Regions from separate parts of the Sphingomonas sp. R86520 genome, predicted to be linked through region 2. Evidence: predicted binding sites of a transcription regulator. Region 2 holds the regulator's gene; the other holds the start of a gene.

Region 1 (15,482 bases), 1.6 Mb from region 2:
TCGGTGAACCAGAAGCCGCCGTGCGAATCGAAGACGATGTCGTTGGGTCCTCGCAGCGCGCAGCCGAAATCGCCGTCCTTGTAGAGGATCTCGACCGCGCCGGTGGCGATGTCGATCCGCTCGATCCGGCCGCCGGAATAGTCTTCCGGCTGACCGTGCGGGGTGAGGAAGCCGTTCGCCTCGCGCCATGCGAAGCCGCCATTGTTGCAGCAATAGAGCTTGCCGTCGGGGCCGATTGCGAGGCCGTTGGGGCCGCCGCCGGGTTCGGCTACCGTCGTGCTCGTACCGTCCGGGGCGATGCGGGTGATGCGGCCGGCTTCGATCTCGACGAGGATGACGCTGCCGTCGGGCATCGCGACGGGACCTTCGGGAAAGCGCAAGCCACTGGCGACGGTGGTGAATTCGGTCATGATCCTCTCCGGGCGAGTCGGGTTGGTCCCGGCTTCTCGGTCAAGGTAGGCGAGATGCGGGCACGTGCACGGTGTTTCTCGACTTCCCGCGTGAGCGACGGCAGGATGCGGCCATGATCACACCACGCACCGGCGGCCGTATCCTGGTCGACCAACTCGTCGCACAGGGTTGCGACCGGATCTTCACCGTTCCGGGGGAGAGCTTCCTCGCGGTGCTCGACGCACTGCATGACACGCCGGCGATCGACCTGGTGGTATGTCGGCAGGAGGGCGGCGTCGGATTCATGGCGTGCGCGGACGGAACGCTGACGCATCGGCCGGGGGTGGCGTTCGTGACGCGCGGACCGGGGGCGACAAATGCTTCGATCGGTGTGCATGTCGCGATGCAGGACTCGCAGCCGATGATCCTGTTCGTGGGCGATATCGACCGCGGCACGCGCGACCGGGAGGCGTTTCAGGAGATCGATTTCCAGGCGATGTTCACGCCGATCGCCAAGTGGGCGGCGCGGATCGACGATGCGCGGCGTATCCCCGAATATGTCGCGCGAGCTTATGCGACGGCGATGTCGGGGCGGCCGGGCCCGGTGGTGCTGGCGTTGCCCGAGGACATGCTGCTGGATGTCGTCGAGGCGGTCGATCGACCGCGGATCGAGCGGGTAGCGCAGGCTTGCGACGCGGATACGATGGACTTGCTGGCCGATCTGCTGACGACCGCCGAGCGGCCGTTGGCGATCGTTGGCGGTGCGGGTTGGGACGTGGCTGCATCGGGGGCGTTCTCGACGTGGGCGGATCGTAACGGCATTCCGGTGGCGGCAGCGTTTCGGCGGCAGGATGCTATTCCAAACGACTGCCCGGTGTGGGCTGGCAACCTTGGGTACGGGCCCAACCCGAAGCTGGTCGAGCGGGTGAAGGCAGCAGATCTGCTGCTGGTCGTTGGGCCCCGGCTCGGGGAGGCCACCACCGATGGCTATGCGCTGATCACGCCTGAGCATCCAGGACAGCGGCTGATCCATGTACATCCCGATCCTGACGAGTTGCACCGAGCGTACCGCGCGGATGTCGCGGTGTGTGCGGGGATGGCGGAGTTTGCCGAGGCGTTGCTAGCGGTCGACTTGCCGCCGCGGACTGCCGGGTCTGAGGCGCATGCGGAGTGGCTAGACTGGTCGACGCCGGCGCCACGCGATCTGGTGATGGACCTGGGGCCGTGCGTGGCGGCGATGCGCGAGCGGCTGCCGACGGATGCAATCATCTGCAACGGCGCGGGGAATTACTCGGGCTGGTGGCATCGGTACTGGGCCTATGCCGGGCCGGGTACCCAATTGGCGCCGACTGCCGGGGCAATGGGGTACGGCGTGCCGGCGGCGGTGGCGGCGTCGTTGCGGCATCCGGAGCGGACGGTCGTGGCGCTCGCGGGGGACGGGTGTTTCCTGATGAACGGACAGGAACTGGCGACCGCGGTTGCGCATGGGGCGGACATGCTGGTGCTGGTGGTGGATAATGGCGGGTATGGGACGATCCGCATGCATCAGGAGCGGGAGTATCCGGGGCGGGTTTCGGGGACTGTGTTGCGGAACCCGGACTTTGCTGCGCTGGGGCGCGCTTATGGGTGTTGGGCGGAGACTGTTTCCCGGACGGGGGATTTTGCGGGGGCGCTGGAGCGGGCGATGTCTCGGTCTGGGGTCAGGTTGCTGCATGTGGTGACGGATATCGAGGCGATTACCGCTGGGACTACGCTGGCGAGGGTGCGTGGGGGCTGAGCCTCGTTTCCCGCTCGAACCACTTACGCAATATTAGCACCACCCCGGCGAAGGCCGGGGCCCAATTGGGGGACGGCTGTAACGAGGGACGAGCCTCCGTTATATCGGCCTTGCCAATTGGGCCCCGGCCTTCGCCGGGGTGGAGGTAGTTGTAGCCGGCGACTTCATTAGCGCAGCCACTGTTCCCCCGCGGAGGCGGGGGTCCAGGAGCCAGGGCAGCTAGCGGTACTTAGCTGGGCCCCCGCGTCCGCGGGGGAACACTGCTTGGGGTTAGCGTCTGACGGCGGCGAGTTCAGGCGCCCGCCGCTTCCAACTTTGCCCGCACTGCCGCGACTGCTTCCGCGGCCTTGTCGCCATCGGGACCACCGCCCTGCGCCATGTCGGAACGGCCGCCGCCGCCCTGCCCGCCTAGCGTAGCCACCGCGATCTTGAGCAGGTCGACCGCGTTGTGGCTGGCCACCAGATCCGCCGTCACGCCGACCGCGACCGAAGCGCGGCCGTCGTTGATCGCGACCAGCATGGCGATGCCGGAGCCGAGCCGCTGCTTGGCTTCGTCGACCGCCCCACGCAGGCCCTTCGCCTCGAAGTCGTTGAGCACCTGCCCGATGAACGCGACGCCGCCGACTTGCTCCGGGCCTGCTGCTTCGCCCGAATCACCGCCACCCAGCGCCAGTGCCTTCTTCGCGTCGGCGAGTTCGCGTTCGAGGCGGCGGCGATCTTCGAGCAGCGACGCAACGCGGGCCGGGACCTCGTCGGGGGTCGACTTCAGCACTGCTGCGGCTTCGCGGAGGCGATCGTCGCGGCTGGTCAGATACGCGCGCGCCGCTTCGCCGGTGAGCGCTTCGACACGGCGGATGCCGCTCGAGACCGCGCCTTCGCCGACGACCTTGAACAGGCCGATGTCGCCGAGTGCGTTGACGTGCGTGCCGCCGCACAGCTCGATCGAGTAGGTGCCTTCGTCGGTCGAGCCCATCGAGACGACGCGGACCTCGTCGCCGTATTTCTCGCCGAACAGCGCCATCGCGCCCATCGCGATCGCGTCGTCTGGGGTCATCAATAACGTCGTCACCGCGCCGTTGCGACGAATCTGCGCGTTAACGTCGGCCTCGATCTGCGCGATGTCGGCGGGAGTCATCGCGACCGGCTGCGAGAAGTCGAACCGCAGGCGGTCGGGCGCGACGAGGCTGCCCTTCTGCGCGACGTGCGTGCCGAGGCGTTCGCGCAAGGCTTCGTGCAGGAGGTGCGTCGCGGAGTGGTTGGCGCGGATCTGCGCGCGGCGGGCGACGTCGATCTGGAGCTTGACCGGGTCGCCGACCTTGATCTCGCCGGCGTCGACGATCGCGTGGTGGACGAACACGCGGCCGAGTTGCTTCGACGTCTCGGTGACGTTCGCGCGCAGGCCGGTGTCGTTGGAGATGTGACCGGCATCGCCGACCTGTCCGCCGCTCTCGCCATAGAAGGGCGTCTGATTGACGACGATCGCGACGGTATCGCCGGTGGTAGCGTGGTCGACGCGCGCGCCGTCCTTGACCAGTGCGACGACCTCGCCCTCGCCCGTATCGGATGCGTAGCCGAGGAACTCCGTGCCGCCGGTCTGCTCGACGATGTCGAACCAGATGTCGTCCGAAGCCTTGGCGCCCGAGCCTTTCCAGGCGGCGCGGGCGGCGCGCTTCTGCTCGGCCATCGCGGTGTCGAAGCCTTCGCGGTCGACCGCGATGTTGCGTTCGCGCAGTGCGTCCTCGGTGAGGTCGTACGGGAAGCCGTAGGTGTCGTAGAGCTTGAACGCGACGTCGCCCGCCAGCGTGCCGTCGGTCATCCCGGTGGTCGCCTCGTCGAGCAGCTTCAGCCCCTTGTCGAGCGTCTGGCGGAAGCGCGTCTCCTCCTGCTGGAGGGTCGCCTCGATCAGCGGACGCGCGCGCGACAGTTCGGGGTACGCCGCGCCCATCTCGGTGACGAGCGCGGGGACGAGGCGGTGCATCAGCGGCTGCTTGGCGCCGAGGATGTGCGCGTGACGCATCGCGCGGCGCATGATCCGGCGGAGGACGTAGCCGCGGCCCTCGCTCGCGGGCAGCACGCCGTCGGCGATCAGGAAGCCGGCGGTACGCAGGTGATCGGCGATCACGCGGTGACTGGCGGTGTTGGCGCCGTCGGTCGCAGTGTGCGTCAGTGCGCCCGAGGCAGCGATCAGCGCCTTGAAGGTGTCGGTGTCGTAATTGTCGGTGACGCCCTGCATGACCGCGGCGATGCGCTCGAGCCCCATGCCGGTGTCGATCGACGGCTTGGGGAGGCTGCCGACGATTTCGGCGTTCTCCTGCTCATATTGCATGAACACGAGGTTCCAGATCTCGACGAAGCGATCGCCGTCCTCGTCGGGGCTGCCGGGAGGGCCGCCGAAGATGTGGTCGCCGTGGTCGTAGAAGATTTCCGAGCATGGCCCGCACGGCCCGTTGTCGCCCATCGACCAGAAATTGTCCTTGGTCGGGATGCGGATGATGCGGTGATCGGGGAGGCCGGCGACCTTCTTCCAGAGATCGAACGCCTCGTCGTCGGTGTGATAGACCGTGGCGGTCAGCTTGTCGGGCGACAGGCCCCATTCGCGCGTGAGCAACGTCCAGGCGTGGACGATCGCCTGTTCCTTGAAATAATCGCCGAACGAGAAATTGCCGAGCATTTCGAAGAAGGTGTGGTGGCGCGCGGTGTAGCCGACATTGTCGAGATCATTGTGCTTGCCGCCGGCGCGGACGCATTTCTGCGACGAGGTGGCCGTGGTGTAGGGGCGCGATTCGAGGCCGGTGAAGACGTTCTTGAACGGCACCATACCGGCGTTGACGAACATCAGCGTCGGGTCGTTCTGCGGCACGAGCGGCGCAGATGGCACGATCTGGTGCCCCTGCGAACCGAAATAGTCGAGGAAGCCGCGGCGGATGTCGTTCGTCGATGTCATGCGCGGGGACTTAGGCGAGCGGCGCGCTTCGCTCAAGTGGAGGTGTGGGGGTGTGGGGGTGTGGTCGAGACATATCCTGTTGAACCGAGGCAGCATGTTTCCCCGCGAAGGCGGGGATCCAGACTGGGCTCCCGCCTTCGCGGGAGAACAAGGGAGTGCGCTACCTCACCCCACATCTACCACCCCGGCGAAGACTACCACCCCGGCGGAGGCTACCGCTTCGGCGAAGACTACCACCCCGGCGGAGGCCGGGGCCCAGTTGGGGGACGTTGCTAACGAAGGACTGCGCTCGATTATTGCCACCTTTCCAACTGGACCCCGGCCTTCGCCGGGGTGGTGGCATTAGCGGGAAGGTAGCTTACCCCAACGGCGCGTCGATCGATTTAGGCGGTTCGCTGAACCATTTCGGGCCTGCATCGGTCATGTGGAAGCAATCCTCGATCCGCACTCCGTATCTGCCGGGGATGTAGATGCCCGGCTCGTCGGAGAAGCACATTCCAGCCGCCAGCCTAGTCGTCTCGCCACGGACGAGGTTGACGGGTTCGTGGCCGTCCATGCCGATGCCGTGGCCGGTGCGGTGCGAGAGGCCGGGGAGCTTGTAGCCCGGGCCGTAACCGAGCGTTTCATAATAGCGACGGACCGCGCCGTCGACGCTGCCGGCGGGTGCGCCGATCTTCGCAGCGGCGAACGCGATCTGTTGCCCGCGGGCGACTTGGTCCCACGTCTTGCGCTGGTCGGCGGTCGCGGTGCCGTGGACCCATGTGCGCGAGATGTCGGACTGATAGCCCTGCACGGTGCAGCCGCAGTCCATCAGCACGACCTGGCCGCCAGCGACGCGGTGGATCTCGCGACTGCCGTGCGGATAGGCCGACGCCTCGCCGATCAGCGCGAGCGCGAATTCGGGCGCGCCGCCGAGTTTCTTGGTCGCGGCGTTCATCAGCGCGCCGATCTCGGGGCCGGCCATGCCTTTCTCGACCCGCGCGTAGGTCCAGCGATAGGCGGCGAGTGTGACCTCGGTCGCGGCCTGCATCAACGCGATCTCGGCGGGGGTCTTGATCATCCGGCAGGCCCGGACGACCGGGTCGGCGGACACGATCGTCGCATCGGGCAGCACGCGCGCGAGTCCGGCATAGGCGAAGTAGCGCACCTCCGCCTCCAGCCCGATCGGACGCGCGGCGAGCTTCCGGTCGCGCAGGAAGCCGGCGACGACGGCGAGCGGGTTCTCGTCCTCCTGCCACACGCGCACCTCGGCGGGGATGGCGAGCGTCTCGCGCACCGACGGCTCCTCGAAGAATGGCGTGACAATGCACGGTTCGCCGTCGACCGGAAGGATCGCCAGCGTCAGTCGCTCGCTCGTGTGCCAGCGGACGCCGGTGAAGTAGATCATCGACGATCCCGGCTCGATCAGCACCGCGCCGATGCCCGCCGCCTTCATCAGCGATTGCGCGCGGACCAGCCGCGTGGCGCGTTCGGCGGCGTCGATCGGCCTGGTCGTGGCCGTAATGTCGGCCAGCGCCGACAGATCGGGCTCGGCAGCGCGGAGGATCGCAGTGGTCGACAGCAACGGTGCCGCGATTGCCACGCTTAGCAGGTCGCGACGGGAGGGGCTGAAGGTGGGTTTATAAAATTCTGTCGACATCGTCGGACGATAGGGTCCTTGACCCGGGCGCCGCAATCCCCTTCCCTGTCGGCACTTCTCGGGAGCGATTAATGGCCAAGCGGCTAACCTACTACATCTTGTTCGGCCTTGTCGCGGGGATGGTCGTCGGCTGGATCCTGAACGCGTCGATCGACAACGGCACGCCTGAGTCCGCTGAACGCCTGAAGGACATCGCGGGCTATTTCTCGATCGTGACGACTCTGTTCCTGCGGTTGATCAAGATGATCATCGCACCGCTGGTGTTCTCGACGCTGGTGGTTGGTATCGCGCATATGGGCGATACCGGCGCGCTTGGACGGGTCGGGCTGAGGAGCCTTGGCTGGTTCATCTGCGCGAGCCTATTGTCGCTCACCCTGGGCCTGATCCTGGTCAACGTGTTGCAGCCTGGCGTCGGTCTGGCGCTCGCAATCCCGCCAGCAACCGCGTCGAGCGGCGTCGACCGCGCGGCATTCGATCTTGCCAAGTTCATCACGCACATCGTCCCGGATTCGATGATTGCGGCGATGGCGGGCAACGAGATCCTCCAGATCGTCGTGTTCTCGGTGTTCGTCGGCGTCGCGATCACCGCGGTCGGCAAGAAGGCCGCGCCGCTCGTGAAGGCGATCGAGGCGCTGGTCGCCGTGATGCTCCAGATCACCAATTACGTGATGCGGTTCGCGCCGTTCGCGGTCTTTGCGGCAGTGACCGCGACCTTGGCGGAGCGGGGGCCGACCATTCTCGGGCAGCTCGGTTATTTTATGCTGAGCTTCTATATCGGGCTCGCCTTGCTCTGGGCGGTACTGATCGGGATCGCGTTCCTGCTGATCGGGCCGCGGACGCGGTTGCTGGTGCGGTATATCCGCGATCCGTTGATCCTGGCGTTTTCGGCGGCGTCATCGGAGGCCGCGTATCCACGGACGCTGGAGGCGCTCGACCGGTTCGGCGTACCGCCGCGGATCGCGAGCTTCGTGCTGCCGCTGGGCTATTCGTTCAATCTCGACGGGTCGATGATGTACATGACGTTCGCGTCGCTGTTCATCGCGCAGGCCTACGGCATTCACATGCCGATCGGACAGCAGATCGCGATGCTGCTGGTGCTGATGGTGACGTCGAAGGGAATTGCGGGGGTGCCGCGCGCATCATTGGTGGTAATCGCCGGCACGCTGTCGATGTTCAAGATCCCGGAGGCGGGCATCCTGCTGATCCTCGCTGTCGACCATTTCCTCGACATGGGGCGCTCGGCGACCAACGTGATTGGCAATGCGGTCGCGGCGACCGTGGTGGCGAAGTGGGAGGGCGGGCTCGACGAGCGTGAGCCGGCGGACAGGGATCCGCCGGTTGCGCCGACGGGGCATGGGCCAAAGGTCACCGTGGATAGCTATGAGAAGATTACGCCGGGCCAGGCGTAACGGTGAGACTATACTGCGAGCTCGGTCGGAGGCAGGGATCCGCGCGATAGCGATGCCATGTATGCTGTGAAAAGCGCTGACAGAGCGTGCTATCGTGACTTTACCGCCTCTTGTTCTTCCGCGAAGGCGGGAGCCCGGTCTGGGTCCCCGCCTTCGCGGGAGACATGGTGGTGTCGGTTCAGGCGTAGGCGTAGGGCCCGCCCTTATTCAGGCCGGCCTGGTAGGCGGCGCGGGCGTGGACCTTGGCCAGCCAGGCTATCGTCGCCGGGCGGGACTCGTCGAGGCCGCCTCGACTGCGGGCGGCTTCGAGAGGGAAGCTCATCATGATGTCGGCGGCGGTCATCTCGTTGCCGGCGAACCAGGGGCGTTGTGCGAGTTCGGACTCGATATAGTCGAGATGCACGTCGATCATCGGCTGGATCTTCTTAGTCGCGGCCTTGCCCATGATCGGAATGCGGGCGAGGACCAGCTTCAGGAGCAGCGGCGGCATCATCGAGCCTTCTGCGTAGTGCAGCCAGAAACGGTAGCGCAGCGCGTCGGCACGGTTGGCCGGAGCGCCGAGTCTACCGTCCGCCTTGTCGACGAGATATTCGACGATCGCGCCGGTCTCGGCGACGACCTGGCCGTCATCCTCGATTACCGGCGACTTGCCGAGCGGATGGACCTTCTTGAGCTCAGGCGGGGCGAGCATGGTCTGCTTATTCCGCTCATAGCGCTTGATCTCGTAGGGAATGCCGAGTTCCTCGAGCATCCACAGGATGCGTTGCGACCGCGAGTTTTCGAGATGGTGGACGATGATCATGCTGGCTCCCCCTGTTTCTATTTGGTTGGTTTGCGTGCGGTCCAGATCCACGCTGCGGCGGGGAACTCCACCGTGTCGCCGCCCCGGTACCGTTCGCAGACCTCAGTGAGACGCGCGATGTGGCGCTCGCGTTCCTCGGGAGCAGCGTCGCGGATCGTGGACGCCGCGGGGCCTATGCGGCAAAAGTAATCGACGGCGTCGGCTACGGGGTCGGTCCCTTCCCCTGCTCGGTAGGCGAAATCGATGCGTTGCGGCGGGTCAGCTTGCCAGCCTGCCACCTTCAAAACCATGGCGACGTGCGTCGGATCGGCGAACGCGAATGGGCCAGGCTTTGTCGACTCGGGAGCGTTCGCGTCGCCGCTCGTTGCGGTGATGATGTCGACCGCCCAGCGGTTTGCGCCACGTTCGGCGAAACAGGAGAAGACCAGCGCGGCGCCCGGAGCGGCGGCTTTTGCGAGCGTGAAGAAGGCGGCGATGGGGTCGGCGAAGAACATGACGCCGTGGCGGGAGACGTAGAGGTCTATCGGCGCGTGGTTCGGGGCGGCGATAATGATGTCGGCCCGTTCGAAACTGGCGTTAGGCCGGGTTTCGCCTCGGTGACTGGCGATCTCGATCAGGGTGGGTGAGAGATCTATGCCGGTTACGTTCGCGGTTGGGAGGGCTTGCGCCGTGGCCAGCGTGGTTGCTCCGGCGCCGCAGCCAATGTCGATGATCCTGGCGGTCTTGGGAATCGCAGCGGCGAGGATCGCTGCGTTCAAATGGGGCGTCAGGTTGGTGAAGCTGCGGTCGGTCCGGCGCCATTCCGCGGCCCATACGTCGCCTGTCTTGCCGGTCCAGTCTGTGGCGGTGGTCATGGGTTGGCGTGCCTCATGGTCGGATCGAGGAGACGGCGGCGGGGAGTGAAGTACAGGAAGTATAGACGCTGGTTAACGTTTGGCGTTGGGGTATTTTAAGGCCCGTGCCGATCCTGTTAAGTGGTTTTGCAAGCGCGGCTTCTGCTTTTCCGTTTCCCCGCTAGGGCGGGTAACAGATTGGGCTCCCGCCTTCACGAGACCACACGGGGGGACCGTCAACGGGCACGAGTTATTGAGGCGAGAGAGCGTGGCCTGGCACGGCACGCTATCTGCCGGGTCCTGCCAACTGGGCCCCGGCCTTCGCCGGGGTGGCGTCAACCGTGGGTTGGCGAAGCATAATTTCACCAAGCAACTGCGTTATCGGCAACGTGCCTGCTCGACCACCATGCACCACGCACCACGCACCACGCACCACGCACCACGCACCACGCACCACGCACCGTGTGCCCTCACCCTCCCATTGCGAATGCAATGGGTCCCTCCCTCTCCCCTTAGGGAGAGGGTTAAAGTGGTTAGGCGTCGTCGCCTTCTTCGGGGCCGGCCATCATTTCCTCGGCGACCTTGTCGGTGCGCGCGCGGATCTGCTTTTCGAGGCGATCGGCGGTCTCGGGGTTGTCCTTGAGGAAGGTCTTCGAGTTCTCGCGACCCTGGCCCAGACGGACGCTGTCGTAGCTGAACCACGCACCGGACTTCTCGACCAAACCGGCTTTAACGCCGAGATCGAGAATCTCGCCAAGCTTCGACACGCCCTGCCCGTACATGATGTCGAACTCGACCTGCTTGAACGGCGGCGCGACCTTGTTCTTGACGACCTTCACGCGGGTCTGATTGCCAGTGACCTCTTCACCAGCCTTGATCGCGCCGATGCGGCGGATGTCGAGACGGACCGAGGCGTAGAACTTCAGCGCGTTGCCGCCCGTCGTCGTCTCCGGGTTGCCGTACATGACGCCGATCTTCATGCGGAGCTGGTTGATGAAGATCACCATGCAGCGCGAACGGCTGATCGAACCGGTCAGCTTGCGCAGCGACTGCGACATGAGACGCGCCTGGAGGCCGACATGGCTGTCGCCCATCTCGCCTTCGATTTCGGCACGCGGGACGAGCGCTGCGACCGAGTCGACCACGAGCACGTCGATCGCGTTCGAGCGGACCAGCGTATCGACGATCTCGAGCGCCTGCTCGCCGGTATCGGGCTGCGACACGATCAGCTCGTCGATGTTGACGCCGAGCTTCTTCGCATAGACCGGGTCGAGCGCGTGCTCGGCATCGACGAATGCCGCGGTGCCGCCGCCCTTCTGCGCTTCGGCGATCACGTGGAGCGCGAGCGTGGTCTTGCCCGAGCTTTCCGGACCGTAGATCTCGATCACGCGGCCGCGCGGCAGGCCGCCGACGCCGAGCGCGATGTCGAGACCGAGCGAGCCGGTCGAGATGACCTCGACCTGCATGGTTTCCTTGGAGCCTAGGCGCATCGCCGAGCCCTTGCCGAACGCGCGGTCGATCTGCGCGAGCGCAGCGTCGAGCGCCTTCTGGCGGTCGTTGGTTGCGGTTGCCATGCCGGTGTCGATCACTTTCAAATTAGCGGCCATCGAATATGCTCCCATCGGTAAAGCAAGCACGCGTGCCATTCAACGCGTCAAACACCGTGTATTCTCTTTGTTCTCATGGAACAAGAGTGGAACATCTGTTTTTGTGCGAAAATGACGGGTGTTTGCGGAGTTCGGGTCTGCCCCTCTCGCGTTGCGTCAGGCCGGGCGCCTTCCGGCATTTACCCCCCCCCTTGGCCAACAGCCGCGAATGCGGAGCGGTACCGCTTAGAAAAGCGAGAATGACCGGGGCAGGTTTTGGTCGATAGCCGTTCGGACTTATCTTGCGACCGGTCGTCAGGCCAAGGTCGTTGGGAGGATCCACCAGCCGCGAGCGTGCGCGGCGATGGCAGCGACGTCTCTGGCTTCCAGGGAGTCGAACAGGGCGAAGCAGGTGGCACCGGAGCCCGACATTCTCGACAACAGGACGCCTTCCGCCGCGTCGAGGAGCGTGCGGACTTCGGCGATGACGGGGGCCAGGGCTAGTGCGGGGGGTTCCAGGTCATTGCGGCTCGCTCTCGCGCGGTCGAGGAAATTGCCTTCGGCGATCGGACCTTGGTCCTGGCCGTCCCATGTCTGGAAGACGGCAGCCGTCGAGACTGCCACGCCCGGATTTACGAGCAGCAGCGGCGTGCCGGACAGGCCTTCGAGATTGGTCAGGATGTCGCCCTTGCCGATGCCGAGCGTAGTGCGGTTGGCGAGACAGGCGGGAACGTCGGCGCCGAGCCCTGCGGCGATGGCGTAAAGGCGGGGGTCGGTTGCGCTGATGCCGTGGAGGCGAGCAAGCGCCCGGAGGGTGGCAGCCGCGTCGGCTGAACCTCCGCCTATGCCCGAGGCGATGGGGAGGTGCTTTTCGAGGGTTATGGCGTGGTGGGCCTCGGGGGCGAACGCGGCGGTAAAGGCGTCGGTGGCAGCGGTTACGAGGTTGCCGTGCCAAGGGGCATTGCCAGAAGGCGCGTTCGGCGCGTCGTCACTGCCCGTTCCCGATTGAGCCCCGGCCTTCGCGGGAGTGGTGTGGACGGGTGGTAGGAGTGAGGCGGCGAAGGGGCCGGTTATGGTGAAGCTGTTGGTCTTCGCGGTTTCTACCGTGACGACGTCGCCGTCGGTGGCGAAGGCGAAGAGGGTTTCGAGTTCGTGGTAGCCGTCGGGGCGGCGATGGCGGACGTGGAGCGCGAGGTTGATCTTTGCGGGGGCGGCTTCTGTAATGGCGAACATTGCGGGTCTCTGGATTGGCGGCGGGTTGTGCTCGGTTTTGCTTTCGACTTAGCCAACAAATTGCTGTCCTCCCAGCGGAGGCTGGGGTCTCGTTGTAAGACGAGCGTCACGTGCCTCGTGGGAGACCCCAGCCTCCGCTGGGGTGACGGCTGAAAGAGGAAGTGACGGCGTGCCGTGTCGCCACGTCGGACGGCGGAGTGGCTTGGACAAAAGCGTTTCGGCTAGCGGCGTGCGTTAGCCGGCAGACCGCCTGCGATCTTGGCGGTTATGCGGGCGGTTTCGGCCGGTTCGGCGGTCAAGACCGCGGCGCGCCAGGCGTAACGGGCTTCGTAGCGGCGACCGATGCTCCAATAGGCGTCGCCGAGGTGATCCGCGATCTCGGCGTTGGTGGGTTCGGCCTGCGTGGCGCTTTCGAGCAACGGGAGTGCTCGACTGGTGTCGCCGGAAAGGTGGTAGGCCCAGCCCAGCGAATCGGTGATCGAGGCGTTGGTCGGGTCCAGGCGGCTGGCCCGCTCGAGCAGTTTGATCGAGGCGGGGATGTCGTCGCCGTGCTCGACCTGCGCAAACCCCAGATAGTTGAGCGCGAGCGGTTGAGCCGGGCCGCGGGCTACCGCTTTTTCGAGCGCGTCGCGGGCTTCGGGCCAGCGGCCCGCCTGGTCAAGCGCGCCGCCATATTGCAGCCATGCACCCCAGCTGCCACCCTTCTCGCCATCGGCGGCGATGATCTTGGCGTACCAGTTGGCCGCTTCGACGGGATTGCCCGTGGTCAGGAGAAGGTCGGCGTAGCGCTGCCAGTCGGCGGAGTCGGCATCCTTATGGTCGACGCGGTTCTTGGCAGCGGCAAGCGCTTCGCCTTCGCGGTCGGCGTTGGACAGGATGTCGACGCGTTCGGCCGCGGCAGCCGCGGCGAACGGGCTTTTCGGGGCTACCTGGTCGAGCACGGCGAGCGCGGACTCGACCATCTTGCTGCGGGCGAGCGCGTCGGCGAGGAGGATGCGCGCGCGGTCGTAGCCGGGGTCGGTGCGCAGGGCGGCCTGAGTCAGGGCGATCGAGAGCGGCGAGGGTTCGCCGGCGGCGAGGTCGCTCGCGAGGCGGGCCAGCAGGCGCGAGACGCCGATCGCGAGGGGTTGCCCGGGCGGCGCGGCGGCGATCAGCGCACGCGTCTCCGTGGCGAAGCGGTTGGCGACGGGGTCCTTCGCCGCGACGGCAAGCGGCGGTTCGGGGTCGCGACCTTCGGCATGGGCGACCCAGGCGTAGAGCGAGGGAGCGAGGACCACGAGGGGGCCGGTCGCAAGCGTGGCGATGGCGGCGCTTGCCGCCTTCGTGTCGCCGTTGCGAGCAGCGTCGGCCAGCGGGAGGAGTGCGGCATCGGCGGGCGCCACCCCGGCCTTGACCAGCACGGCGGCGGCGCGCGTCGCAAGCGGCATGTCGCCGGCCTGAAGCGCCTCGCGGTAGGCGCGGATCGCGACAACGGGGTCGTCAGGGGCCGCCGCCAGCACCTTGGCATAGCTCGCGGCGGCGAGGTCCGGCCGCCCGGCGGCGTCAGCGGCACGGGCCTTCAGATAGGCGGAGAGTTCACCCGTCCCGGCCGTGGCGGGAGTTGCCAGGACGAGACCGAGTGCGAAGAATACGGGCTTACATGTTGGGATAATTGGGGCCTCCGCCGCCCTCGGGTACGACCCAGTTAATGTTCTGGGTTGGGTCCTTGATGTCGCAGGTCTTGCAGTGGACGCAGTTCTGCGCGTTGATGACGAACTTGGGGTCGCCCTCTTCGACACCCACCACCTCATAAACGCCGGCCGGGCAATAGCGTTGCGCAGGCTCGTCGTACATTGGCAGATTATAGGCGATCGGCACGCTCGGATCCTTGAGCGTCAGGTGGACCGGCTGATCCTCCTCGTGGTTGGTGTTCGAGATGAACACCGATGAGAGGCGATCGAACGTCAGCACGCCGTCGGCCTTGGGATAGACGATCGGCTTGACGAGATCCTTGCGCCACAGGCTCTCGTGGTCGGGATGGTGGTGCATCGTGAAGGGCACCTTGATCCCCAGATGCTCCATCCACATCGTCACGCCGGCGAGGCCCGAGCCGACCAGGTCGCCGAACTTCTTGACCAGCGGCACGACGTTGCGGACGACCGACAGCTCCTTCTTCACCCACGACTTCTCGAACGCCTCGGGATAGGCGACGAGCTCGTCATGGCCCCGCTGCGAGACGATCGCCTCGACCGCCGCCTCGGCGGCCATCATGCCGGACTTCATCGCGGTATGCGTGCCCTTGATCCGCGGCACGTTGAGGAAACCGGCACTGTCGCCGATCAATGCCGCACCGGGCATCACGAGCTTGGGGATCGACTGGAGCCCGCCGTCGCTGATCGCACGCGCCCCGTAGCTGACGCGCTTGGCACCTTTCAGGAGTGCTGCGATCTCGGGATGCGTCTTCCAGCGCTGCATTTCGCTGAACGGCGAGAGGTGCGGGTTGGTGTAGTTCAGCCATGTGACGAAGCCGATCGAGACCTGGCCGTTCGCCTGGTGATAGATCCAGCCGCCGCCGTTCGAGCCTTCGGTTTCGGACAGCGGCCAGCCCTGCGTGTGAATGACGCGACCGGGGACGTGGAGTTCGGGATCGATGTCCCAGAGTTCCTTGACGCCGAGGCCGTAGACCTGGGGATCGCTGTCCTTGTCGAGCGCGAATGTGCCGATCAGTTCCTTGGTCAGGTGACCGCGGCAGCCTTCCGAGAAGAATGTGTATTTGGCATGGAGTTCGAGGCCGGGGGTGTAGTCGCCCTTGTGCGTGCCGTCGCGGGCGACGCCCATGTCGCCGGTCGCGACGCCCTTCACCGAGCCGTCGTTGTTGAACAGGATTTCG
Region 2 (15,482 bases):
AGCGGCAAGCGGGATGCCGACCAGCCCGGACCGCGACGAGATGTTGATGATCGAGCCCGTACCCGCTGCTTTCATCGCACCGATCGCGTAGCGGCAGCCGAGGAACGTGCCGTCTAAATTGACTGCATGAACCGCGCGCCAGTCCGACAAGGCCGCATGCTCAGGATCATGCGCGACCATGCCGTGCTCGAAACCGGTCACGCCGGCATTGTTGACGACCACGTCGACCGCCGGAACGAGCACTGCCAGCCGTTGCCAATCCGCTTCCTCGCGAACGTCCAACTTTTCGAACCGGCAGCCGATAGTCGCGGCCGTCTCGGCGCCGGCTGACTCCTCGATGTCGGTAACGATGACGATCGCGCCTTCGTCGTGGAAGCGCTCGGCGATCGCGCGGCCGATGCCACGCGCTGCGCCGGTGACGACGCAGATTTTGGTATTCAGTCTGGGCATGCGAGCCTCGAAACAGGAGTCCGGTCGGCGGGTTGCTCCGCTGGCGAAGGCCGCGTCAGCGGTGACGCTGGATCATGACGGCGACTCCCGTTCGGTTCAGCGCAGCCGCTCGATCGCCTGCGCCAGCGCGACGTACAGCTTGCCCATGTCCGACGACAGAAGCGTCACGCCGAGCGGCGAGCCATCGCGCTGCGTCAGGATCGTGCGGAGCATTGCTTCGAAATCGTGGATGTAGCGATTGACCATCTCGCGGAACGTCTCGTCCTGATCGTAGAGCGCGGCGATCTCGCGGACTTCGCTGGCGTCGAGGATGCGCACAGCGCGACGCGTAAAGACGCCGCGGTCGCCCTTGAGATACGCGCCCCAGGCGCTGTCGGAGATTTCCGGCGCGATCGCCTTGGTGATGTCGATCGAAGCCGAGTTGAGCGATTCGATCAGGAGGGAGACGCGACGCGCGAAGGTATCCTGATTGGCGTCCTCGCGCTCGGTGCGGGCTTCCTCGATCCGCGTTTCGACGATCGCGGTCTGGTCGACGATCGTCTGGACTTCCCGCGCGAGCCGTTCGGTCGCGCCGGTGGTGGCGTCGACCGCGGCTTCGGTGGCGTCGGCGAGCGCGCGAACCTGTCGCTCCACCGTGTCGGCGGTCGCCCGGCGCATTGCGTCGGCGCTGGCCACCCCCAGCGCGGCCGCTGCTTCGGGGATGACCTTCGACAGCGTCTCACGGGCTTTGTCGGCCGCGACCGCGGCGGTTTCGCGCACGCGGTTGAGCGCCTCGATCAACTGCGGGGCTGCGTCTTCCGCGAAATGCTGCGTGCGGCCGATCGCTTCGTCGACCATCTGGCCGAGGGCATCCGCCTTGGCGCGGCCGGTGTTGAGCGTGTTGAGCAGATCGGTCGACAGCGTGTCGAGCACATGGCGTTGTTCGCCGATCACTCCGGCGATCGCCTCGATCGCGTCGTGGGTGCTCTCCGCGGCAGTGACCAGCGCGAGCAGTTCGGGTCGCGCGGAAACGACGATGCTCTTGCTGGCGAGCACGTGCGAATCAAGTCGGCCAAGTGCCTCGGGCATCGTCTCGTCGATCTCACGCGCGGCCGCATCGAGTGCGACCAGCAGCGTTTCGGTGGTCGTGATCGTGCGGTGCGCCATTTCGTCGCCGGCCCGCAACGCTTCCGTCATCGCGTCAGCCGAGCCGCCAAGCGCGCTGATCGAGGCGGCGAGCCCCTGCGTGCGTTCGGTACCATGACGGTGCAGGTTCTCGATCCGTGCCTCGACTTCGCCAAGCCCGGTGTGGAGGTCGTCGACGATCCGGTCGCCGGCGTTGCGCTGCAGGTCCAGCCGGATGGCGACGCGTTCGATCGCGTCCTCGACGGTCGCGATGCGCCGGGCGAGCGCTTCGGCACTGTCACGGGCGGCGCTGTCGAGCGCGGCCTGGTTGGCCCCGACCATCGCCAGCATCGCGTCCCCCTGCGCGGCGATACCCTTGCGCGCTTCGTCGACCGCGTCTGCGGTACGGTTCAGTAGCGCATCGACTGCCGCGGACATGCCGTCCGTCACCGTTTCGAGATGCGTGCCGGCGGTCTGGCTGGTCGCCTCCATGCGGACGATGTGCGCGGCAAGACGCTGAGCGGCGCCGCTCGCCATCGTGTGGGCATCGCGGCCGCGTTCCGCGAGCGCGCCGATCTGCGCATCGAGGGCGGCGGCATGTTCACTTGCCGACAGGCCAGTGCGTTCGAGCCGCTTGGCGACGTCGTCGATATCGGCCTGAGCGCGGGGGAGGGTGGCGATCAGGACGCCCAGGCTGGTCTGCGCACCGGCGGTAGAGGTAGCGAGGTTGCGCGCATGGGCTGCGGCCTGATCGATTTCGGAAACCATGCCGCGACCGATTGCGGCCAGCTGTTCGGTGGCACCGCCACCCATCGCCATCAGCGCGTCGAGTTGCTTGGCAAGTTGCGTCCGGTTGGCCTCGATCGTGTTCGAAAGGGCTGCGACGGTGCGCTCGAGGTTGGCGGCCTCGTCGCGCATGGCTTGCGCGGTCACCCCGAAACGATGTGCCTCGGCGCGGCTGGTGCGCATCGCGAGCAGCCAGACGATGCCGACGAGCACTGGGACGACGCAGAGTGCGGCGATGAACTGGACGAGTAGGACCGGCTCCAGGGTTCCGAGCGAACCGCGCGCGATCCAGAGCATCGCGCTCAGCCAGATGATCACGGCGGCGAAGCCCATCGCTGCAAACAGGGGGCCGCGTTCGCGCGTGGGCTGTTGAAAAACCTCGTCGAAGTGAGATTCAGTGACGGTTTCGGACATGTCTTCTATCACCGGATCCATCACGATGTCCGCGCGAATGGGATGGGCATTGCCTGCCGTCGCGCGAAACCCGATCATTGACGAACCCCCGTTCATGAACCGCGGAAGTATCACGAAACGCGGCCGGACAAAACGCATAGTGCAAGCTTTGCTTAAGCATCCATCCGGTAAGCAGGGCGACATGGCGTATGATCCCGGAGCAATCGATGCGACGTTGGCGGCTGCAGTCGGCGACGAACCCACGCTGATCGCCGACTTACGAGTCGCGTTCATCGAGAGCGCGGAGCGTGCACTGACGGCGATGACGCTGGCGACGGGCGTCGACGATTGGCGGGCCGCGGCGTGGCGTCTGAAGGGCTTGGCGGCGAGTTTTGGCGCGGTCCGGCTGATGGCGCTTGCGACCGAAGTGGCCGAGGGCGATCCGCGCGATACCGAGGGTTTGAAGAAGCTGCGCCGCGCCGTATCGCGCCTGTGACGCGGTTCCGGCCGTAAGGGAGGGCGGCTCGGCCGAACGCGGGCTTTGCAGGACGCCGCGTACCGCCTAACAGCCGCCCATGCTTGCCGGCCTATTATTTGCAATTCACGACGCCGACGATCGACCCGATCGTCTGGCCGCGACGCTGCCGTTCAGTGGCGTAACGCTTATCGAGTACCAGGCGCGGTTGCTGATTGCGGCGGGCGTGTCGCAGATCATCGTCGTGGTCGCGCGGATGACGCCCGAACTGCTGGGCGCGATCAACCGGATCGGGCGGCGCGGCGTGAGCGTCGATACGGTGCGGTCCGCGACCGAGGCCGTCGAGAAGCTGCACCCGCTGGCTCGCGTTCTGATGCTCGGTGACGGACTGGTCACCACCGACGCGATCGTCAAGGCGATGGCGAGCGAGGAGGGCGATTGCCTGCTCGTCGTTCCGGAAAGCGATGCGGGGCCGGGCTTCGAGCGCGTCGGTGGGCAGATGGCTTGGGCCGGCGTCGCGCGGCTGAGTTCGAGCCGGATCGCCGAGGTCGCAGGATTGCCGCAGGACTATGATCTCCAGTCGTCGCTGTTGCGGTTCGCGGTCCAGTCGCGCGCGACCCACGTACTGCTGCCGACGGATGCCGTGCGGGGGGGGCACGGGATCGAGCGTCAGGCCCGGACGCTGGAGGAGCGTGGCCGCGCCGTCCTGATGACGATCGTGTCGGGGCGGCGGGGCTGGTTCGACCGGTTCGTGCTCGCGCCGATCGCGCGGCTGGCGCTGCCGTTGCTGGTGGATCGCGGCGCGGCGGGGACCAGCGTCGGCGCGGTTGGGCTCGCGCTGGGCGTTGCCGGTTTGGCGACGATCGGCTTCGGTCTGGCATCGATCGGGCTGATCCTCGCCCTGGTTGGCTGTATCGGGCTGGCGCTTGGCTCGGTGTTGAGTGGTCTGCGCGACGACGCGCCGATGGCGCGCTGGCAGACGCTGGCGATCGCCGGGGTGGCCGCGTCCGCGATCCTCGTCTTCGCATTTTTCGTCAGCGGCTATGCGGGTGACAACACTGCGCTGGCGATCGGCATCGCGACGGTCGCGATCGGCGGATTGGCGGAGCGTGGCATTCTCGAACGTGATCGGCTGCTGTGGTGGGGTAGCCCTACTGGGTATCTGCTCATGCTCGCAGTGTTCGCACTTGGCGGATTTCCGGTGTTCGGGCTGGGCGTGACGGCGGTCTATGCGACCGCTACGCTGACGGCGGTGATCGAGCGACTTCGCCGGCAACCTTAGGCGTACCTTAACGACCGGAGACTAAGCACGGGATCATGTCGGTCGGCCCAGACCCAGTGCGTGACGCTATGCCGTCGTTCGATGATCCCGTTGCGCGGGCGGAAAAGGCGCGTCTGCGCGCCGAAATGCGGCTGGCGGGAACGATTGCCGACTTTTTTCACGACGCCGACGCGCGATTGGACGACCGGACCCGGCTGATGCTGGCCCAAGTGCTGGCATCGATCATCGGCGCCATCGAATGGGACATCCGGCGCCATGCTGCCCGCTTGCTCGCCAATGGTGGATCGACCGGAGCGGGGGAGGCGATCCTCAAGGTCCGCGCGGGTAGTGTCGTCGAGCGGCTGTCGCGCGCGGGGTTGCTTCGCGACGAGGAACTGATGGACGAACTCATCGCACGCGTTCGCCATGACCTGATTGCGGCATCGTTGCCGGTCGAGGCCGGGGAGCCGGACGAAGCGAGCTTGCTGGTACGCCTCGCCGGAGTCCCGGACAGCGTCGTTGCGTCGGCCGCATCGGCGCTGCTGGTTGCCGAAAGCCGGCGGCGGGTTGCGAACGAACAGGGATCTGCAGGCGGGAGCGAACTGCCCGCCGAACTGCATCATCGCCTGGTGTGGTGGGTGGCGGCGGCGATCCGGGATGGCTTGCGGCGCGACACGGGGGAGTGCGACCGCGCCATCACCGATGCCGCGCAGCGTAGCCTTGCCGCGCATGACGAGGGCGAGCGGCCTGATGCCGTCGCGACGCGGCTTGCCAAGGCGCTCGATGCCCGCCCCAACGAACTCGCCGCGGTTCTGATCGAAGCGATCGGCGACCGGCGGCTGTCGCTGTTCGTCGCGGTGCTCGCGCATGCGATCGGCATCGCCTTCGATCAGGCGCGATCGATCACGCTCGAACCCGAAGGCGATCGGCTTTGGCTGGCCTTGCGCGCCATCAACATGGATCGGCCGACGATCGCGAAGATCGGGTTGGCCTTGTCGGAGGCAGATCCGCGGCGCGATATCGAGGCGTTTGCGGACGCGCTCGATGCGATCGCGTCGGTCGGCGTCGAGGATGCGCGCGCATCGCTGGCGCCGCTGGAACTTCATCGTGATTTTCGCATGGCGTTGCGCGCGTTGGCGCGTACGGATCGCCGATGAGCGTGTTCGATCCCACGACCGAAAGCCCGATCGCGCACGCCATTGTCGCGCCCGACGGCTCGCTGTCGTTCGCGGACCCCGCGTTGATCGCGCTCAACCAACGGGCTGGCGGCATGCGCGGCGCCCCGCTCGCGGTGCCGCAGTTAGCGACCATTGCCCGGCTGGCGCGCCGGCTCGGCATCGTCGTGTCGCGTGGCGTGGTGGTGGCCGACGACGAGGCGGACATCGATCTTTGGGTGCGTGCGCAGCCGGATGGCGAGAACGTGCGGCTGACGGTGAGCGGGTGGCGTGAGATCGCCGCATGGCGCCCGACCCGGCCCTCGCCCGATGCGCACCATGATTTCCTCGGCAGCGACACCGATTGGCGGTGGGAAACCGACTCGGCGCTGCGGCTGACGTTCGTGACGCTGGATGCCGGGCCGAAGCATGGCTTCGATGCCTTTGCGCTGCTGGGCCAGCCTCTTACGGCGATGTTCTCGTTCGATACCGGAACGGACGGCGCGTTGCCGATCCTGGACTCGCTTGCTCGGCGGCGAGCGATGACTGCGCAACCGGCACGCTTGCGAAGTTCCGGACGCCCGCTGACGCTGACCGCCAATGTCCGCCACGACGCCTCGGGCGACTTTGCCGGGTTCGTCGGCGCGGCGCGGATGGTGATCGACGACGCGGTACCGCCCGCCGAGCCTGCGACTCTGTCGTCGACGTTTACGAGCGGGCTCGACAAGGCATTGCGGATACCCCTGGCGCGGATCGTCGCCAATGCGGATAGCATCAATGCGCAGGCCGATGGTCCGGTACAGGGTGATTATGCCGACTATGCCGCGGACATCGCCAGCGCCGGACGGCATCTGCTCGAACTGGTCGACGATCTCGTCGACCTGCAAGCAGTCGAGCGTCCCGATTTTGCGCTGGCACCCGAGTCGATCGATCTAGCCGACGTCGCGCGTCGCGCCGCTGGCCTGCTGACGGTGCGCGCCAGCAACGCCGATGTGGCGATCGTCCGACCGGCCATGGACATGCGCGTCCCCGCGCTTGGCGATTTCCGTCGTGTGTTGCAGATCCTGGTGAACCTGGTTGGGAATGCGGTGCGCTATTCCCCGGCGGGGTCGCACGTCGCGGTCGACGTTACGCGCAACGATACGCATGCCGTCGTCGTCGTCGCGGATCGAGGCAAGGGCGTTGCGCTTGAGGATCAGGCGCGGATTTTCGAGAAGTTCGAGCGGGTCGATCCGTCGGAGGCCGGCGGCAATGGGCTGGGCCTGTACATTGCACGGCGTCTGGCGCGGGCGATGCAGGGGGATCTTACGATCGAGAGCGCACCGGGCAACGGTGCGCGGTTCATCCTGACGTTACCGGCGAATCCGGCGCGCAACCAGGATCAGCGCTAAACCGAACGCAGCGAGGAATGCGCCGCGATCCGCCCAAGGCCGCTGGTCGAGCATGAAGCTCGACTGCGGCCAGTGGACGTATCCGAGCCCCTGACCGATCCAGAGCAGACCCATCAGCGCGCACAGCACGCCGACGGCCATCAGGATCGGCCGGAGCGTCTTCATCAGCGTGACGCCATCGGGACGTAGTCACGTGCAGTCGGGCCGCTGTACAGCTGGCGCGGACGGCCGATCTTCTGGTCGGGATCGGTGATCATCTCGTTCCACTGCGCGACCCAGCCGACGGTGCGGGCGAGCGCGAAGAGGACGGTGAACATCGACGTCGGGAAGCCGATCGCCGACAGGATCACGCCCGAGTAGAAATCGACGTTCGGGAACAGCTTCTTCTCGATGAAGTACGGATCGCTGAGCGCGAGACGCTCGAGCTCGATCGCGACGTCGAACACGGGGTCGGTGACGCCCAGCTCGCCGAGCACTTCCTTGACGGTCGTCTGCATGACGGCCGCGCGCGGATCGTAGTTCTTGTAGACGCGGTGACCGAAGCCCATCAGGCGGAACGGATCGTTCTTGTCCTTGGCGCGGGCGATGTACTCGGGGATGCGGTCGACGGTGCCGATCTCATGCAGCATGTTGAGCGCGGCTTCGTTCGCGCCGCCATGCGCGGGGCCCCACAGGCAGGCGATGCCGGCCGCGATGCACGCGAACGGGTTGGCGCCCGACGAGCCGGCGAGACGGACGGTGGAGGTCGACGCGTTCTGCTCGTGATCGGCGTGGAGGATGAAGATGCGGTCCATCGCCTTTTCGACGATCGGGTTCACGACATACTTCTCCGCCGGGACGCCGAACGTCATGCGCAGGAAATTGCCGGTGTAGCTCAGCGTGTTGTCCGGATAGACGAACGGCTGGCCGACGCTGTACTTGTACGCCATCGCGGCGATCGTCGGCATCTTGGCGATCAGGCGGTGCGACGCGATGACGCGCTGTGCCGGATCGTGGATGTCGGTCGAATCGTGATAGAAGGCCGACAGCGCGCCGACGACACCGCACAGGATCGCCATCGGATGCGCGTCGCGGCGGAAGCCGCGGAAGAACTGCGCGAGCTGCTCGTGCACCATCGTGTGGCGCGTGATCGTGTTCGAGAAGTTCGCCAGTTCGTCTTCGCTCGGCAGTTCGCCGTTGAGCAGGAGATAGGCGACTTCCATGAAGTTCGACTGCTCGGCCAGTTCGCCGATCGTGTAGCCGCGGTGCAGCAGCGTGCCCGCGTCACCATCGATATAGGTCAGCTTCGACTGGCATGACGCCGTCGAGGTGAAGCCCGGATCATAGGTGAAATTGTCCGTCTGCGCGTACAGCTTGCGGATATCGATGACATCGGGTCCGACCGTACCGGACATCACCGGATACTCGAAATCCTTGCCGTCGACCTTGAGGGTTGCGGTCTCGCTCATGCTTGTATCCTTCCTCGAAATCTTATCAGCTAGCCATCCGGTCGGCGATCCGTCCCAGGCTCTCGTCGCGCCCGAGCAGGTCGAGCACGTCGAAGATCCCCGGCGACGTCTTGCGTCCCGTCAGCGCGGCGCGAAGCGGCTGTGCGACCTGGCCGAGCTTGACGCCCCGCGCTTCGGCCACGCGCCGTACCGCGCCTTCGAGCGCTTCCGTATCCCACTCGGCGAGCGCGTCAAGTTCGGCATGAGCATTGACCAAAATAGCACTCGCTTCACCCTGCAAAAGGCTCGCTGCGGCGTCGTCCATCGCCAGTGGTCGCTGGCTGAACAGGAAATTCGATCCTTCGGCCAGCTCGTTCAGGTTTGCTGCACGCGGCTTCAGGACGGGCATCGCGCGAGTCAGAAGATCCAGTCCACCGCTAGGCAGGTCGTGACCGAGGCGATCGGCAGCAAGTTGCGCCAGGCGCGCGTCGTCAGCTTCGCGGATGTAGTGGCCGTTGAGGTTCTCGAGCTTCTTCAGGTCGAAGCGCGAGGGCGACTTGCCGACGCCCGACAGGTCGAACCATTCGACCGCCTGTTCGCGGCTGATGATCTCGTCGTCGCCGTGACCCCAGCCAAGGCGCAACAGGTAATTGTCGAACGCCTCGGGCAGGATACCCATCTCGTCGCGGTATGCCTCGATGCCGACCGCGCCGTGACGCTTCGACAGCTTGGCGCCGTCGGAGCCGTGAATGAGCGGGATGTGCGCGTAGATCGGCTCGGGCCAGCCCATTGCCCGGTAGATCGGCAGCTGGCGGAACGCGTTGTTGAGATGATCGTCGCCCCGGATCACGTGCGTGACGCCCATGTCGTGATCGTCGACGACGACCGCGAGCATGTAGGTCGGCGTGCCGTCCGAGCGGAGCAGGACGAGGTCGTCGATCTCTTCGTTCTTGACCGTAACTGCGCCCTGGACGCGGTCTTCGATCGTGACGGCGCCTTCCTGCGGCGCGCGCAAGCGGACGACGTGGGGAAGATTCGGCGCTTCGCTCTCGGGGCGATCGCGCCACGGGCTGCGGATGCGGAGCGGCTTCTTGGCGGCTTGTGCCTCGGCGCGCATCGCTGCGATCTCGTCGTTGGTCATGTAGCAGCGATAGGCGTGGCCGTTCGCGACCATCTCGTGCGCGACCTGCGCGTGACGCTCGGCACCGGCGAACTGCATGACGACGTCGCCTTCCCAGTCGAGCCCGAGCCAGCGCATCCCGTCGATAATCGCGTCGATCGCCGGCTGTGTCGAGCGGACCCGGTCGGTATCCTCGATCCGTAGCAGGAACTTGCCGCCATTCGCCTTTGCGAACAGCCAGTTGAACAGCGCGGTGCGTGCGCCGCCAAGATGCAGGAACCCCGTCGGCGACGGAGCGAAACGGGTAACCACGGGAGCGGCCGGATTGGCGGTGCCCGTATCAGATATTGCGCCCAACCGCGGGTGCTCCCAGACTGATGAAACGATGGAAAAACGATGGCCATGACAGCCGTCGCCGCCCCTAGCATGCGTCCTTGGCGGCGACAAATGGGCGTGCCGCGATGGGAAGCTGTCGTCGGGCTTGCCGTGGAACGCTGGCTGGAGGCGGAGCGCGACCAGCTCGTTCTGTGGCTACCGGTGATGCTGGGCGTCGGCATCGCGTTGTGGTTCGCGCTCCCGGACCCGGCGGCATGGCGGGTGGCAGTCTTGATTCTCGTGGCCGGTGGGCTGGCGTGTCTGGCCATAGGGAGCGGTGGACGCGCCGCGCGCGCATTGGCAATCGGGTCACTGACGGCGGCGCTGGGGCTCGGGCTCATCTGGGCGCGGTCGGATTGGGTGGGGCGGGCTGTACTGGGCGGCCCGACGATTGCGAGTTTCTCGGCGAAGGTCGAGGCGATCGAGCCATTGGTCGCGCGTAGACTGGTCCGGCTGACGGTGCTGCCGATCGCGAAGGGTATGGAGACCGGCGGGCAACCCGTCGCCCTGCCGTACCGCGTCCGGGTAAACTTGGCCGAAGCGGATGCGCCCAAGCTGCTCGGGACGGACGCGGTCGTCCGCCTACGGGCGCGTCTGATGCCACCGCCCTTGCCTGCGGTACCGGGCGCCTACGACTTCGCGCGCGTCGCGTGGTTTGGCGGGATCGGCGCAACCGGGCGAGGTTTCGCACCGGTCGTCATCATCAAGTCGAGCGGGTCCGGGGCGGGCATCCGCGTCGCGCTGTCGCACCACATCGTATCGCACTTGGAAGGAAGCGCGGGCGGCATCGCTGCAGCGCTCGCGACCGGCGACGTCGGCGCGATCAGCGAGGAAGATTCGGAGGCGATGCGCCGCGCCGGGCTCGCGCACCTGTTGTCGGTGAGTGGGTTGCACATCACGGCGGCGGTGGCAGCGACGATCTTGATCGTATCGCGCCTGCTGGCCTTGAGTCCTTGGTTCGCGCTGCATAGCCGATTGCCGCTGCTTGCTGCATTGGCGGGGGCCGCGGCGGCGATCGGCTATACGTTGTTGACCGGGAGCCAGGTGCCGACAATCCGATCCTGCGTGGCCGCGCTGCTGGTACTCGCGGCGCTGGCGATGGGTCGTGAGGCGATGACCTTGCGTCTGGTTGCTGCGGGCGCGGTTTGCATCATGCTGGTCCTGCCCGAGGCCGCGGCCGGTCCGAGCTTCCAGTTGTCGTTCGCCGCGATCACCGCGATCATGGCGTTGCACGAACATCCGGCGATCCGCACCGTCTTCGGTCCGCACGACGAAGGACGCGCGCGCAAACTGGCGCGGGATGCCGCGTCGCTGCTGCTGACGGGGCTGCTCGTAGAACTCGCGCTGATGCCGATCGCGGTCTATCACTTTCACAGGGCCGGGCTGTACGGCGCGTTCGCCAACATCGTCGCGATTCCCCTCACGACGTTCGTGGTGATGCCGCTGGAAGCGCTGGCGTTGTTGCTGGACTGTGCCGGGTTGGGCGGACCGGCGTGGTGGCTCGTTCAGCGCTCGCTCGATGGCTTGCTGTGGCTCGCGCATCTCGTTGCGAATGCGCCAGGTTCGGTCCGGTCTCTGCCTGCGATGCCGACCGCGGCGTTCGCGGCGATGGTCTTCGGAGGTATCTGGATCGCCTTGTGGCGCACGCGGTGGCGGCGATTGGGGGCGGTTCCGCTCGCAATCGGCGCGATCTGGGCGCTGACGACGCCGGCTCCGGACATCCTCGTGACGGGTGACGGGCGGCATGTCGCCGTTAGAACCGCGGCGGGACTTGCGATGCTTCGCGATCGGGCGGGCGACTATACGCGCGATACGCTTGCCGAGAATGGCGGGGTCGACGGTGAGCCGCTGCTGCTCGCCGACCAGCCTGACGCGCGGTGCAGTCGCGATCTGTGCATGACCGACATCGTCGCCCGCGGGCGTACTTGGCGGGTGCTGGCGACGCGTAGTGCCTATATGGTGCCGATCGAGGACCTGATCGCCGCGTGCCGATTGGCGGACATTGTCGTCAGCGAACGTGGGCTGCCGAAGCGGTGTACGCCGCGCTGGCTGAAGCTGGATCGGTTCGTCCTGAAGCGGACTGGCGGCGTTGCGTTGACTTTGGGGGCGGGGCGCATGGTCACGATCCTGAACCCAAGCGACCGTCACCCCTGGCGGGATCCGCCCAGGCTCGGGCGGCCGTTCAAGCGCAGCCCCGACCCAAACCATCGCCAGCGGTACCGGCCGTGAAAGGCTCCGTCGTCCCGACTGCGCAGGAACGACAGATCCTCTCATCAGTATTCAGTCGTAGCGGCGAAGGATGCCCGAGAGCTTGCCCTGAACCCGGACTTGTGCCGGCGCGTAGCGCTGCGGGTCGTAGGCGCGGTTGGCCGGGTCGAGGCGAACCATCGCGCCTTCGCGGCGGAAGTATTTGAGCGTCGCTTCGCTGTCTTCGATCAGCGCGACCACGATTTCGCCATCCCGTGCCGTTTCCGTGCGGCGGATCAGCGCGAAGTCGCCGTCCAGGATACCCGCCTCGACCATCGAGTCGCCCGACACTTCGAGAGCATAATGTTCGCCCGAACCCAGCAACGCCGCGGGGACTGCGAGCATGGTACTGCCTTCGAACGCCTCGATCGGGACGCCGGCGGCGATGCGGCCATGGAGGGGAATCTCGATGACGTCGTTGGCCGGCTGCGGTGTCGCGGCGGCGGGGGCCGCCTTGACGTTCGAGGCCTTTGTCGGGGTCTTCTTTTCCGGACGCTCGGGCATCCGCAATACTTCGAGCGCGCGCGCGCGGTTCGGCAGGCGGCGGATGAAGTTGCGCTCCTCGAGCGCGCTGATCAGCCGGTGGACGCCAGACTTGGATTTCAGATCCAGCGCGTCCTTCATCTCCTCGAACGACGGCGAGACGCCGGTATCGTTGAGGCGGTCGTTGATGAAGCACACGAGTTCGTGCTGCTTGCGCGTGAGCATGGCGGTTCTCCGTCCGGAACAGACTGGGAACTTCTATGGAACATAATTAACGCCGTCAAGCGCCCGTATCAGGCGATCACGAGGATTTCTGCCGATTCGCCTTCCGTTGCAATCGGCGCATTGCCCGGCCGGACGATCAGGCAGGTCGACCGCGCGAGCGTGAGCAGCATCGAACTGTCCTGGATCGTCGAGGCATAAGCCTTGCCGTCGCGAAGTTCGGCGCGGAGATAATCGGTACGCGCATTGTTCGCGGGGAGGTCTTCGCCGAGCAGGGCGTGCGTCATCTGCGGCAGCGGATCGCGGGCGCCCGCCATGTGCGCGACGACGGGCTTTACGAACAGCGTCGCGGTCACGAACGCGGAGACCGGGTTGCCGGGAAGGCCCAGCACCATCATCTCGCCGATCCGGCCGGCCATCATCGGCTTGCCGGGACGCAGCGAAATCCGCCAAAAGTCGATCGTGCCACCGGCTGCCTCAATCGCCGGACGGACGAGGTCGTGATCGCCGACCGATGCGCCGCCGGTGGTGACCAGCAGGTCCGCCTGGACGCTGGCAAAGGCGTCGCGCAGGACGTCGAGGCGATCCGGCAATATGCCCAGGTCGACAATCTCGACGGGCATGTCCGCGAGCATCGCCGCCAGCATGATGCCGTTCGATTCCGGAAGCGCGACGCCGTCGGTGGTCGAGCCGGGGGGCACGAGCTCGTCGCCGGTAGCCGCTACCGCAACGCGAATGCGGCGGTTCACCATCAGGCTGCCGTGGCCCCCGGTCGCGGCGACGGCGATGCGCGCCGGGCTCAGACGGTCGCCCGCGGCGATCAGGCGGGTGCCGGTCGAGAAGTCGAGGCCTTTGCGACGGGTGTTGCGGCCCAACGTCGGCGGACCTTCCCCGGCGAGGATCAAGGTTGCGCCGTCGCGGTCGGCTTCTTCCTGGACCATCACGCTGTCGGCACCCTCGGGCATCGCAGCGCCGGTGAAGATGCGCGTCGCCTCGCCCGGGCCGACTTTGCCACTGAACGGACGGCCCGCCGCGCTCTCCCCGATGACCGTCCAGGGACCGGGAAGGTCGGCAAAACGGATGGCGTAGCCGTCCATCGCCGAAAGGTCGGCCGCGGGTTGCGTGCGACGCGCGAGGATGTCTTGGGCGGCCCAGCGGCCCGCGGCATCGCGCAACGAGACGGTCTCATGGCCGACGCGGGGGGCCATCGCGAAGAGGCGGGTCTGAGCTTCGGCGACGGGGACCAGGGTCATGCTTGCGACTCGAAAATCGGGCGGTTTCGGGGAGTGCAGTATAGGAAGTGCAGACGCTGGGCGCGGTTCGTACGTACGTATTCCGGGTCCGATGCGTACGGGAGAGGGGCGTGGTCTGCGGCCATGTTTCGTGCTTTGCCATGGGTTTGGCATGCAGGACAGGTCTTGTTCGCGCTGCCGGCGAGATTGCGGAGGCTATGGAGCCGATCGATGGGCTGATCGACGGTCCGGTCGATGGTGCGCGATGTGCGTAAACTGTACGCACGCGGGTCGAATAGGGCGTCGGCGAGCCTCCTCGGCTGAGTTGAACTCTCGGCTTTCCCCTGCCGGGGAAGGCTTGGTCAGGCGGTCCAGTTGCCGGACTTGCCGCCGCTCTTGGCGATCACGCGGATGTCACTAAGGACCATCGTCTTGTCGATCGCCTTGGCCATATCGTAGATCGTCAGGAGCGTGACGGTCGCCGCGGTGAGGGCTTCCATTTCGACGCCGGTCTTGCCTTCGGTCGAGGCCGTCGCCGTGGCCGTCACGCCGGCCGCGTCGACCACGAGCTCGATTTCGACCTTGGTGAGCGGGAGCGGGTGGCAGAGGGGGATCAGGTCGCTGGTGCGCTTGGCCGCCATGATACCGGCAACGCGGGCGACGGCGAGAACGTCGCCTTTCTTCGCGGTCCCGGCGCCGATCGCCGCAGCGGCTTCGGCGGTCATGGTGATGCGGCCGGTGGCGATGGCTTCGCGCGCGGTGACAGCCTTGCCGCCGACGTCGACCATGCGGGCCGCGCCGGCTTCGTCGATGTGAGTGAGCCCGGCCATCCGATCGCCGCTCATCCGACCAGCGCCCGCGTTGCGGCCTCGACATCGTCCTGGCGCATCAACGCTTCGCCGATCAGGAAGCAGTGAATGTCGTGCTCGGCCATCGCATCGAGTTCGGCGCGCGTCGTCAGGCCGCTTTCGGCGACGAAGGTGCAGTCCTTGGGCGCCCTGCCGACCAGCTCGTAGGTGCGGTTGAAGTCGACCGTGAAGTCGCGCAGGTCGCGGTTGTTGACCCCGATCAGGCGCGACTTGAGCTTCAACGCGCGCTCCAGTTCGTGCGCGTCGTGGATCTCGACCAGCACGTCCATCCCGCATTCGAGCGCGGAGGCTTCGATCTCGGCCATCTGCGCGTCGTCGAGCGCGGCGACGATGATCAGGATGCAGTCGGCACCGATCGCGCGTGCTTCGGTCGACTGCCACGGGTCGACCATGAAATCCTTGCGCAGGACGGGGATCGCGACAGCGTCGCGCGCGGCGGCCAGGTATTCGTCGGCGCCCTGGAACCACTTTTCGTCGGTCAGGACCGAGAGGC

Evidence for each region. Region 2 encodes LexA, which represses DNA repair genes until DNA is damaged. Its sites were predicted from a motif close to GTTCCNCNCTTGTTCT; they were not measured.
Region 1: the regulator LexA is predicted to act here: its motif matches at 11,479-11,494, upstream of recA (recombinase RecA).

What each region holds. Positions count from the first base shown of each region.
Region 1 is NZ_JAXHBZ010000001.1:2,340,349-2,355,830, forward strand. Features, by position in the region: gene SJY41_RS10705 (SMP-30/gluconolactonase/LRE family protein) at 1-410, opposite strand, end outside; gene SJY41_RS10710 (thiamine pyrophosphate-binding protein) at 524-2,167, shown strand; gene alaS (alanine--tRNA ligase) at 2,460-5,111, opposite strand; gene SJY41_RS10720 (M24 family metallopeptidase) at 5,470-6,750, opposite strand; gene SJY41_RS10725 (dicarboxylate/amino acid:cation symporter) at 6,822-8,159, shown strand; gene SJY41_RS10730 (glutathione S-transferase family protein) at 8,338-8,961, opposite strand; gene SJY41_RS10735 (class I SAM-dependent methyltransferase) at 8,979-9,719, opposite strand; gene recA (recombinase RecA) at 10,328-11,401, opposite strand; gene SJY41_RS10745 (4-(cytidine 5'-diphospho)-2-C-methyl-D-erythritol kinase) at 11,696-12,613, opposite strand; gene SJY41_RS10750 (tetratricopeptide repeat protein) at 12,835-14,112, opposite strand; gene SJY41_RS10755 (electron transfer flavoprotein-ubiquinone oxidoreductase) at 14,249-15,482, opposite strand, start outside.
Region 2 is NZ_JAXHBZ010000001.1:763,354-778,835, forward strand. Features, by position in the region: gene SJY41_RS03765 (SDR family oxidoreductase) at 1-450, opposite strand, end outside; gene SJY41_RS03770 (hypothetical protein) at 547-2,832, opposite strand; gene SJY41_RS03775 (Hpt domain-containing protein) at 2,936-3,229, shown strand; gene SJY41_RS03780 (hypothetical protein) at 3,309-4,490, shown strand; gene SJY41_RS03785 (DUF2336 domain-containing protein) at 4,526-5,626, shown strand; gene SJY41_RS03790 (sensor histidine kinase) at 5,623-7,014, shown strand; gene SJY41_RS03795 (hypothetical protein) at 6,976-7,179, opposite strand; gene SJY41_RS03800 (citrate synthase) at 7,179-8,462, opposite strand; gene gltX (glutamate--tRNA ligase) at 8,488-9,918, opposite strand; gene SJY41_RS03810 (ComEC/Rec2 family competence protein) at 9,958-12,165, shown strand; gene lexA (transcriptional repressor LexA) at 12,217-12,891, opposite strand; gene SJY41_RS03820 (molybdopterin molybdotransferase MoeA) at 12,960-14,141, opposite strand; gene moaC (cyclic pyranopterin monophosphate synthase MoaC) at 14,483-14,950, opposite strand; gene trpC (indole-3-glycerol phosphate synthase TrpC) at 14,962-15,482, opposite strand, start outside.